One region of the Pararhizobium sp. DWP1-1-3 genome, then DNA from elsewhere that is predicted to be linked to it. Evidence: riboswitches for the same ligand, from Rfam matches in the RefSeq annotation. Region 1 holds a riboswitch; the other holds the start of a gene.
What was found. Region 1 has a riboswitch for cobalamin ahead of ACP7BS_RS01255 (CbtB domain-containing protein). Riboswitches for the same ligand answer to the same signal wherever they lie in the genome.
Positions count from the first base shown of each region.

Region 2: it holds a riboswitch for cobalamin, as region 1 does, so the genes downstream of both, bluB (5,6-dimethylbenzimidazole synthase) here and ACP7BS_RS01255 (CbtB domain-containing protein) in region 1, are expected to answer to the same signal.

Region 1 covers NZ_JAFCTR010000001.1:261,789-265,546, reverse strand. The annotation lists gene ACP7BS_RS01260 (bifunctional diguanylate cyclase/phosphodiesterase) at 1-1,582, opposite strand, end outside; cobalamin riboswitch at 1,848-2,117, shown strand; gene ACP7BS_RS01255 (CbtB domain-containing protein) at 2,165-2,341, shown strand; gene ACP7BS_RS01250 (CbtA family protein) at 2,536-3,309, shown strand; gene ACP7BS_RS01245 ((2Fe-2S)-binding protein) at 3,355-3,758, opposite strand, start outside.
Region 2 covers NZ_JAFCTR010000001.1:733,170-736,927, forward strand. The annotation lists gene ACP7BS_RS03605 (phytanoyl-CoA dioxygenase family protein) at 1-130, shown strand, start outside; gene ACP7BS_RS03610 (SDR family oxidoreductase) at 218-1,039, shown strand; cobalamin riboswitch at 1,080-1,293, shown strand; gene bluB (5,6-dimethylbenzimidazole synthase) at 1,338-2,030, shown strand; gene ACP7BS_RS03620 (DUF2865 domain-containing protein) at 2,031-3,143, opposite strand; gene ACP7BS_RS03625 (acyl-homoserine-lactone synthase) at 3,318-3,758, opposite strand, start outside.

The DNA.
Region 1 (3,758 bases):
TGTCGATGATGGAACGCAATAAACGCGTCTGTTCGCGGGATGTCGTGGTCGGCATCACCAGTTGCCGGTCGATTTTCATTCTTCGCGGTTTCAGCTTCACCAGCCCGATGATCGACGCGTGGCCGGAGCCGAAATCATCGATCTCGATGTCGATGCCCATGGCCTTCAAACCGGCCACATTGGAAAACACCTCATCCTCGCTATCGTCCAGAAAAATGGTTTCCAGCAATTCGAATGACAGCATATCCGGCTGAATATCCAGATGTTTTAATTGATCCATCAAAAGCGGATCCGACAGACGGGCGGCCGAAACGTTCACCGCGATACGCGGAACCTGCACACCCTGCCGCATCCAGGCCTGCCGATCCTTGAGCGCCGCCCTCAGGATGGCAGCGTCGAGGTCATCTAGCCGGCCGAGACTGCTCGCAACCTTGATGAATTCGCCCGGCAAAATCATTCCGCGCTTTGAATGGCGCCAGCGTGCCAGGACCTCCATTCCGACAATGCGCCGGGTCCGCGCATTGACCTGAGCCTGATAGTAGGGAATGAACTCCCCTTTCTCCAGTCCATGCGCCAATTGCCGGCCGACGCGCTGCTCGTTGTTGAGCTGCGCCTTCAAGTGCGCCGAGTACACTTCTACCCTGCCCCGTCCGAGTTTTTTGGCCCGTTGCAGCGCGATGTCGGATTCCGCCAGCAGGCTGGCGATATTGCGGCCGCTCGCCGCCGCGACCCCCATCGAGGCGCCGGTCCGCAAGACCTCATCATTATGCCAGACAGACTGCTTCAATTGCTGCGCCAGCTGCTCAGCGCGGTGTTTGAGATCATCCAGCGAGGTAAAGTTTGCGATCAGAACCGCAAATTCGTCGCCGCTGACACGCGCGATGAACGAGTTCTTCGGCACGCCGGCTTCGATCTGCCGGGCGCAGGATTTCAAAACGTCGTCTCCGGCTGCGTGGCCAGCGGTGTCGTTGATCTGCTTGAACCGGTCGAGGCCGATATGCAGGATCGCCAGCTTTTCGGGGCCGGTCTCGCCGGCGAGTTCCGCCAATCGCCGGTCGAAGAACCGGCGATTGGGAAGTCCCGTTAGGTAATCGTGCTCGGCTGCATATTCGATCCGCTCCGTGGTTGCTTCCAGCGCGACAGCGCGCGCCTCGGCGATCGCCTTCTGCCGCCGCAGTTCGCGATTGAGCAGCACGTCAGCTGTGACATCCCATTCGGCTCCGATGAAGGTGATATGGCCGTCTTCCTCAAAACAATAGGCACGCGAACGCAGGTAGCGTGTTTCGCCATCTGCCAGAATGATCCGGTATTCCGAACAATAAACGTCCTTGGTCAAAATCGCCCGATCGAAGTCGGCTTGGGCTTGAGCAAAATCCTCAGGATGGATCGCGTTCATCCAGACTTCCGCCTTGACCCGCTTTTTGGTCTTGCCAGTCGCGTAGAGCCGGTGCATCTGCAGATCCCAGACGACTTCGTCTTTCTGGGTGTCGTGCTCCCACACACCGATCTGAGAAGCGTCAAGCGCAATTCCCAAGCGGCGAAGAATATTCTGGAATTCCTGTTCGGACCTCGCCGCGTTCATGGTTTTCTCTGTGGAGGATTCTTCGCGTATCAGCGCGGTTTACCCTATGCCAAGGTTCCTAAAGAACTATTGTTCCATCATTTGAGAAGAGTATTTTCCGTAAAAAAACAACCACGGAGTGTTACCGCGAGGCAACCAGTTGCAACCAGGGAGTATTCGGCAATCCATTACATATCAGATTTAGATATTGTACTAAAAAATCAAGACAGACAATGCGTCATTGTAGGTCGCAGCGCTGAATTGACATGACCGGGGCGACGGCATAATCATCGTTGGATCAATTGGTTCCCTGGCGGCGAGGTGCTTTCGGGGAGTAAATGGGAACGTGACGGATGGACCCATTCTGGGCATCTTTATCACGGCCGACCCCGCGACTGTAGAGCGGTCAGAGTTTGTCATGCCGGTATGTGCAGCCGGTAGAAACCACTGCGGCGACGGGCCCTTGGCCCCTGCCCCGGGAAGGTGAGACAAGCTCCTTGGCGCGAAAGCGCCTGACGCCGCGAGCCAGGAAACCTGCCGGTTGATGAGGGGCATGGTGCCCAATTGGTGGGATATTTCCCACGCGCCATCACGGAGGTTGTCATGGCTACGACTACAGTTTCAAGCGTTCCGCTTTCGCTCAACGACCGCATTACCACGGCTATTCTCGCCCTGTTGATCGGCGGCTTCCTGGTTTTCGGCGCCGGCCTTGCCAATTCGGCCGTGCTGCATGATACCGCCCACGACGTCCGCCATTCCTACGGCTTCCCGTGCCATTGATGTGAGCCGTGGAAGGCTTGAGGGCTTTCCACATTCTATCGGTGAAGCGGATGGCGGATTTCCTTTTGGAAATCGCGCGGCCGCGGGCTGCGCCCATGCTCTGGCATCGGGCGGTTTTTGCCTTGAGGAATTGAAACACGACAAGCGTTGAGCACTGACGAGAGATCGGCTCCGCTTGAATTTGGGGGTATCAAATGATTGTCAAAACACTGCTGGCCGCATTGGTGGCTGGATTGATCGCTGGCGTCTTCATGACGGCGGCGCAGGAATTGCGGGTGGTCCCGCTCATCCTTCATGCTGAGGAATATGAGGTCAAGGAACCCGCTGCCGAACCGCCGGCGGCGACAGAAGGCCAGCAGCAGCATTCGTCGCTCAACCACTCTTCGGTGATCGGCGAAATGCTGTCGGCACTGTCGCCGGTCACGCCGGCCTACGCCCATGAGGGCGAACATGAAGACGAGGGCGGCATCATGTTCGGCATGAGCCGGTTCTCCGGCACGCTTCTTGCCAATCTGGTGGCCGGCGCCGGCTTCGGCCTGTTGCTCGCGGGTGCCAGTCTCGCCTTCAACTATCCGATCACCCTGCGCAACGGCGCAGTGTGGGGCGCGTGCGGCTGGTTGACGGTTCATCTTCTGCCCGCCATCGGCCTGCCGCCGGAGTTGCCGGGCTTTCCGGCCGCCGATCTGCATGACCGGCAGATCTGGTGGATCGCAACCATCGTTCTCGCTGTCGCCGGGGTCTATCTCATCGTCCTGCGCGATGAAATCCTTGCAAAGATCATCGGGCTCGTCCTGATCGCCGCACCGCATGCCTATGGTGCGCCGCAGCCGTCTGATATTTCGAGCCCGGTTCCGGCCGTTCTCGGAGCGGAATTCGCGGTCGCCGCCTTGGCAACGACACTGGCATTCTGGATCGTGCTCGGCGTGATCTCCGGCTACCTGAACGACAAGCTTCTGAAATCGGCCTGAGCCTAAATCGTTGCCGCGCAGGCATTGCTTGCGCGGCAACGGCAATCAGAGGCCGCCGGTACGCTCGATATGGGCGTGCAGGCGGTCTCTTTGCGTCTTCGTATCGAGAAGAACGCAAACATCGCAGAAATCCCCGCCCTCTGTTCGATAGTAGAGACAGCAGCCGCTTCGCAGGCGGAACACGCGCTCGACCGCAACGCCATCGCAAACAGCCTCAATTCGCTGATAGCGCACGGCATTAGAGAAAAGCGGCGATCCCGTTCTATTGATGATGGCAAGTGCCTCAGCCATGGCGCGCTCCTCGTCGCCCAAGGCTGTACCAACCTCTAGGAAAGCGCCCGCAATGCCATCGGCCGCCAGCCGCCATTGCGCGACAGGAGAGAGGCCAGTGCGTGCGTGCAGCGCGTCGATCACCGGAAGGACGCTTGCGACAAATAGATCGTGAAACA
Region 2 (3,758 bases), 470 kb from region 1:
GGATCCACCGTTGGGCGGGCTTGCCCCCAAGACGCAGGCGCAGTTGATGCACGAAGCTCTGTCCGGCGGCTGGGAGGAAAGTGCATTCGTAGCGGCGCTTGCCGCGCAATCGGAGAAGAAGCTCAGCTAACGGACCGATGTCTTGCAATTTGAACTCCTGCCCGAATGCCGGGCGGGAGTTTTTTGGCATCGGCGATATCGAAATGGAGGAAAGACAATGAGCACTGACTATGGCCGTCTGGACGGCAAGATCGCAATCGTTACCGGTGGAACGCAAGGCCTGGGAGCGGCGATCGCGACGCTGTTTGCCGAGCGCGGCGCGGCCGGCATCGTCATCTGCGGCCGCAATGCCACCAAAGGCGAGGCCAAGGCGGCCGAGATCGGCAAGGCGACCGGAACCCGGGTCGTCTATGTGCAGGCCGATCTGGAAAAGGTCGAGGATGCGCGCAAGGTGGTTGCCGCCTGCGACAGGGAATTTGGCCGGGTCGATGCGCTGGTCAACGCGGCCGCGATTACCGATCGTGGCACGATCCTCGATACCAGCCCGGAACTGTTCGACCGGATGTTTGCCATCAATGTGCGCGCGCCGTTCTTTCTGATGCAGGAAACGATCAACGTCATGCGCCGGGAAAAAATCGAGGGGACCATCGTCAATATCGGGTCGATGTCGGCCATGGCCGGGCAGCCTTTCATCTCTGCCTATTGCGCGTCCAAGGGCGCGCTGGAAACGCTGACCAAGAACACGGCCTACGCGGTGCTGCGCAACCGGATCCGCGTCAATGGCCTGAACATCGGCTGGATGGCATCCGAAGGTGAGGACCGCATTCAGCGCGAATTCCACGGATCACCTGCCGACTGGCTGGAAAAGGCTGCGGTCAGCCAACCCTTCGGCCGCTTGGTCGATCCTGCGGAAGTGGCGCGCGCCTGCGCCTATCTGTCGTCGGCGGAATCCGGCCTGATGACCGGTTCGATGATTTGCTTCGACCAGTCGATCTGGGGTGCTTATGACGGATCGCCGCATCCGGTCGCGGCGATCTGACAAGAACCGGCGTGCCGCCTTGCAAACGGCGGCCCGCTATGGCCATATCGTTTCGTTCAGGTGCCTGCGCAAGCAGGAGAATCGGGAATCCGGTGAAAATCCGGGACGTGCCCAGCGCTGTAACGGGGACGGCTTTGCTTTTACGAATCTCTGAATCATTTCAGAGTTCTGCCACTGGATCTTCAATCGATCCGGGAAGGCGGCAAAACCGGATGATCCGCAGTCAGAAGACCGGCCTGACGAGATGGACCAGCCCCGCGCGGACGGCGGGAGGTTTCGCATTGTTGGGGATCAAACGATGCAAACTGAACCACAAGACCGCCTTGTGAGGGCGGACGCATTTTCATCGGACGAGCGCGCCGCCGTCTACCGCGCCATCGAAACCCGCCGCGACGTGCGCGACCAGTTCCTGCCGGCGCCCTTGCCGGACGCGCTCATCGGGCGGTTGCTCGCTGCCGCACACAGCGCGCCGTCGGTCGGCTTCATGCAGCCATGGAATTTCATCGTCGTCCGGGACGAGGACCGGCGCGCTCGTGTTTTCGAAGCCTTCCAGCGGGCCAACGAAGAGGCGGCGCTGATGTTCGAGGGCGAGGTGCGGGACAAATACCGGTCGTTGAAGCTTGAAGGGATCCGCAAGGCGCCCGTCAGCATCTGCGTCACCTGTGATCCGACCCGGGCAGGCAAGGTCGTTCTCGGCCGGACGCACAATCGGCGCATGGATGCCTTTTCCACCGTCTGCGCGGTGCAGAATCTCTGGCTTGCTGCACGGGCCGAAGGCGTCGGCGTCGGCTGGGTCAGCATTTTTCACGAACGCGACATCAAGGACGTGCTCGACATCCCCGGTCATGTCGACATCATCGCCTGGCTCTGCCTTGGTTATGTCGACACGCTCTATGCCGAGCCGGAACTGGCCGTCAAAGGCTGGCGCCAGCGCTTGCCGCTCAAGGATTTGGTGTTTTCCGATTGCTGGGGTGCGCGACCAGTCGATTGATCAGTTGGTCTGCTGTAGTTCCTGATATCCGGGGCCGGTTGGATGCCTGAGGTCGATCGAGGTTTCCTGCGAAGGCAGGAAGCTCGGGCCGACAACGCGAACCTTGTTGTCCTGCGGATTGTAAGGCCGGTCGGCAACGGGGGTCTTCACCTCGACCGGGTCGGCCTTCTTGCGGGTGCGAACCTCGATAACGCCTTTGCCGTCGTCCGGCGTGCTCTGTGGTATCGCCGTGCGTCCGGCGGGAGCGCAGCCGCACTGACCGGGCTGGCTGAAATCGCGGGTCTTGTAGGCGAAAGCCGACGGCAGGTCGGCATAGGGTTCGCCGGTGGCGGCGGAGACCATCTGGTTTGTCTCTTCGGTCGCCAAGGCATGATAGTAGAGCGCCGTCTCCGCTCCCGGACACCGCCGCTGGCAGGTTTCGGCATCGCGCTGGAAATCGGCCGGGGACGAGTTCGACGAGATCGGGAAGAACGCGCCGTCGCAGGTACGCACGCACATGGTGCGCAGGCTGCCCGGATAGTCCGCGCTTGGACCAAAGCCGTCATCCGGCGTGGCGAAGTCGGCGTTGCTGCCGCGCATGTCCGGCTCGTCTTCACTGATCGGCGGCAGATCGTTCAGGATGTTGCGGTGGGTTTCCGGTTCTTCGACGGCGGCACTGAGGACTTCATCCTCCTCCTCGGCGCAGCGATTGGCGGCAAGCGCTGCGTGGATGCGCCGCCGGGTGATGTCGCTGGCGCCCCCTTCCAGAAGATTCTGCCGACGGGCTTTCAGCGTTTCGAGATCCATCTCCATCTGAGAGATTTCGGCGTCGAGGCTGTAGCAGGCGTCTTCGTTCGGGCCACCGACAATGATGACGCTGCCGGAACTGCATCCCAGCCGTCTCAGATCGCTGCGCGCCTGCCGCAGATCCAGGTTCTGGCGGGAGATCGCGCTGGTGTAGTCGCGCAGATTGGCATTGGAGGCGACGATCTTCGGCAGGCTGGCAAGGCGGGCATTCAGCCGTTCGCACACAGCCGAGGCATCGGCCGTGGTCGTCATGACCAGAAGAAGCGGAGCGATCAGCGCCGCAAAGGATTTCGAACGGAAGGTCACGTGTTCCTCTCGCCTGAGCATACCGGCACGTGCCGGGTACGAAGGAACATCCTGCGCACTCTGACTTTGCCCTTATCATAACGTCATTCGACGGTGCTGCAACGGTTGCTGCATGGCAGCGTTAACGGCAGGCGGGAGTTTAATGCGAGGCGAGGCGGGAGAGCCACAATCGGCGGCTCTCCCGGGGCAAGGCAATTATGCCGCCCGGGCGGTTTCCAGGGACATTGGCCTTTCCAGCACCGATCCGCCGATTTCCGCGACGCTTTTCATCCGTTCCAGAAGGTCGGGCGTAACCTCCCAGGCAACGGCCACGGCGTAGACGGAACCGATCCGCTGCGGTTCGCCGATACGCTCGCCGGGGCAGCCCATCCGCCTGAACATGCGCTCCAGGAAGACATCGGTGACCGTGACGATGTGGCTGAGACCGGACGACAGCCCGAGTTCGCCAACGCCGCACATCAGTTCCGCCGCCGCAATCGTCACCTGATTGGAGCCGCGATCCTGCGAGATGGTCGGATCGATGCAGAAACGGCTGGATTCCCAGACGGACGCGCTGCGCACCTGCGGATTGTCACCAAGCAGGATCGGGAACGTGTCATCCAGCATGTTGGGTCCAAGCGTCGGCAGCAGCCGCAG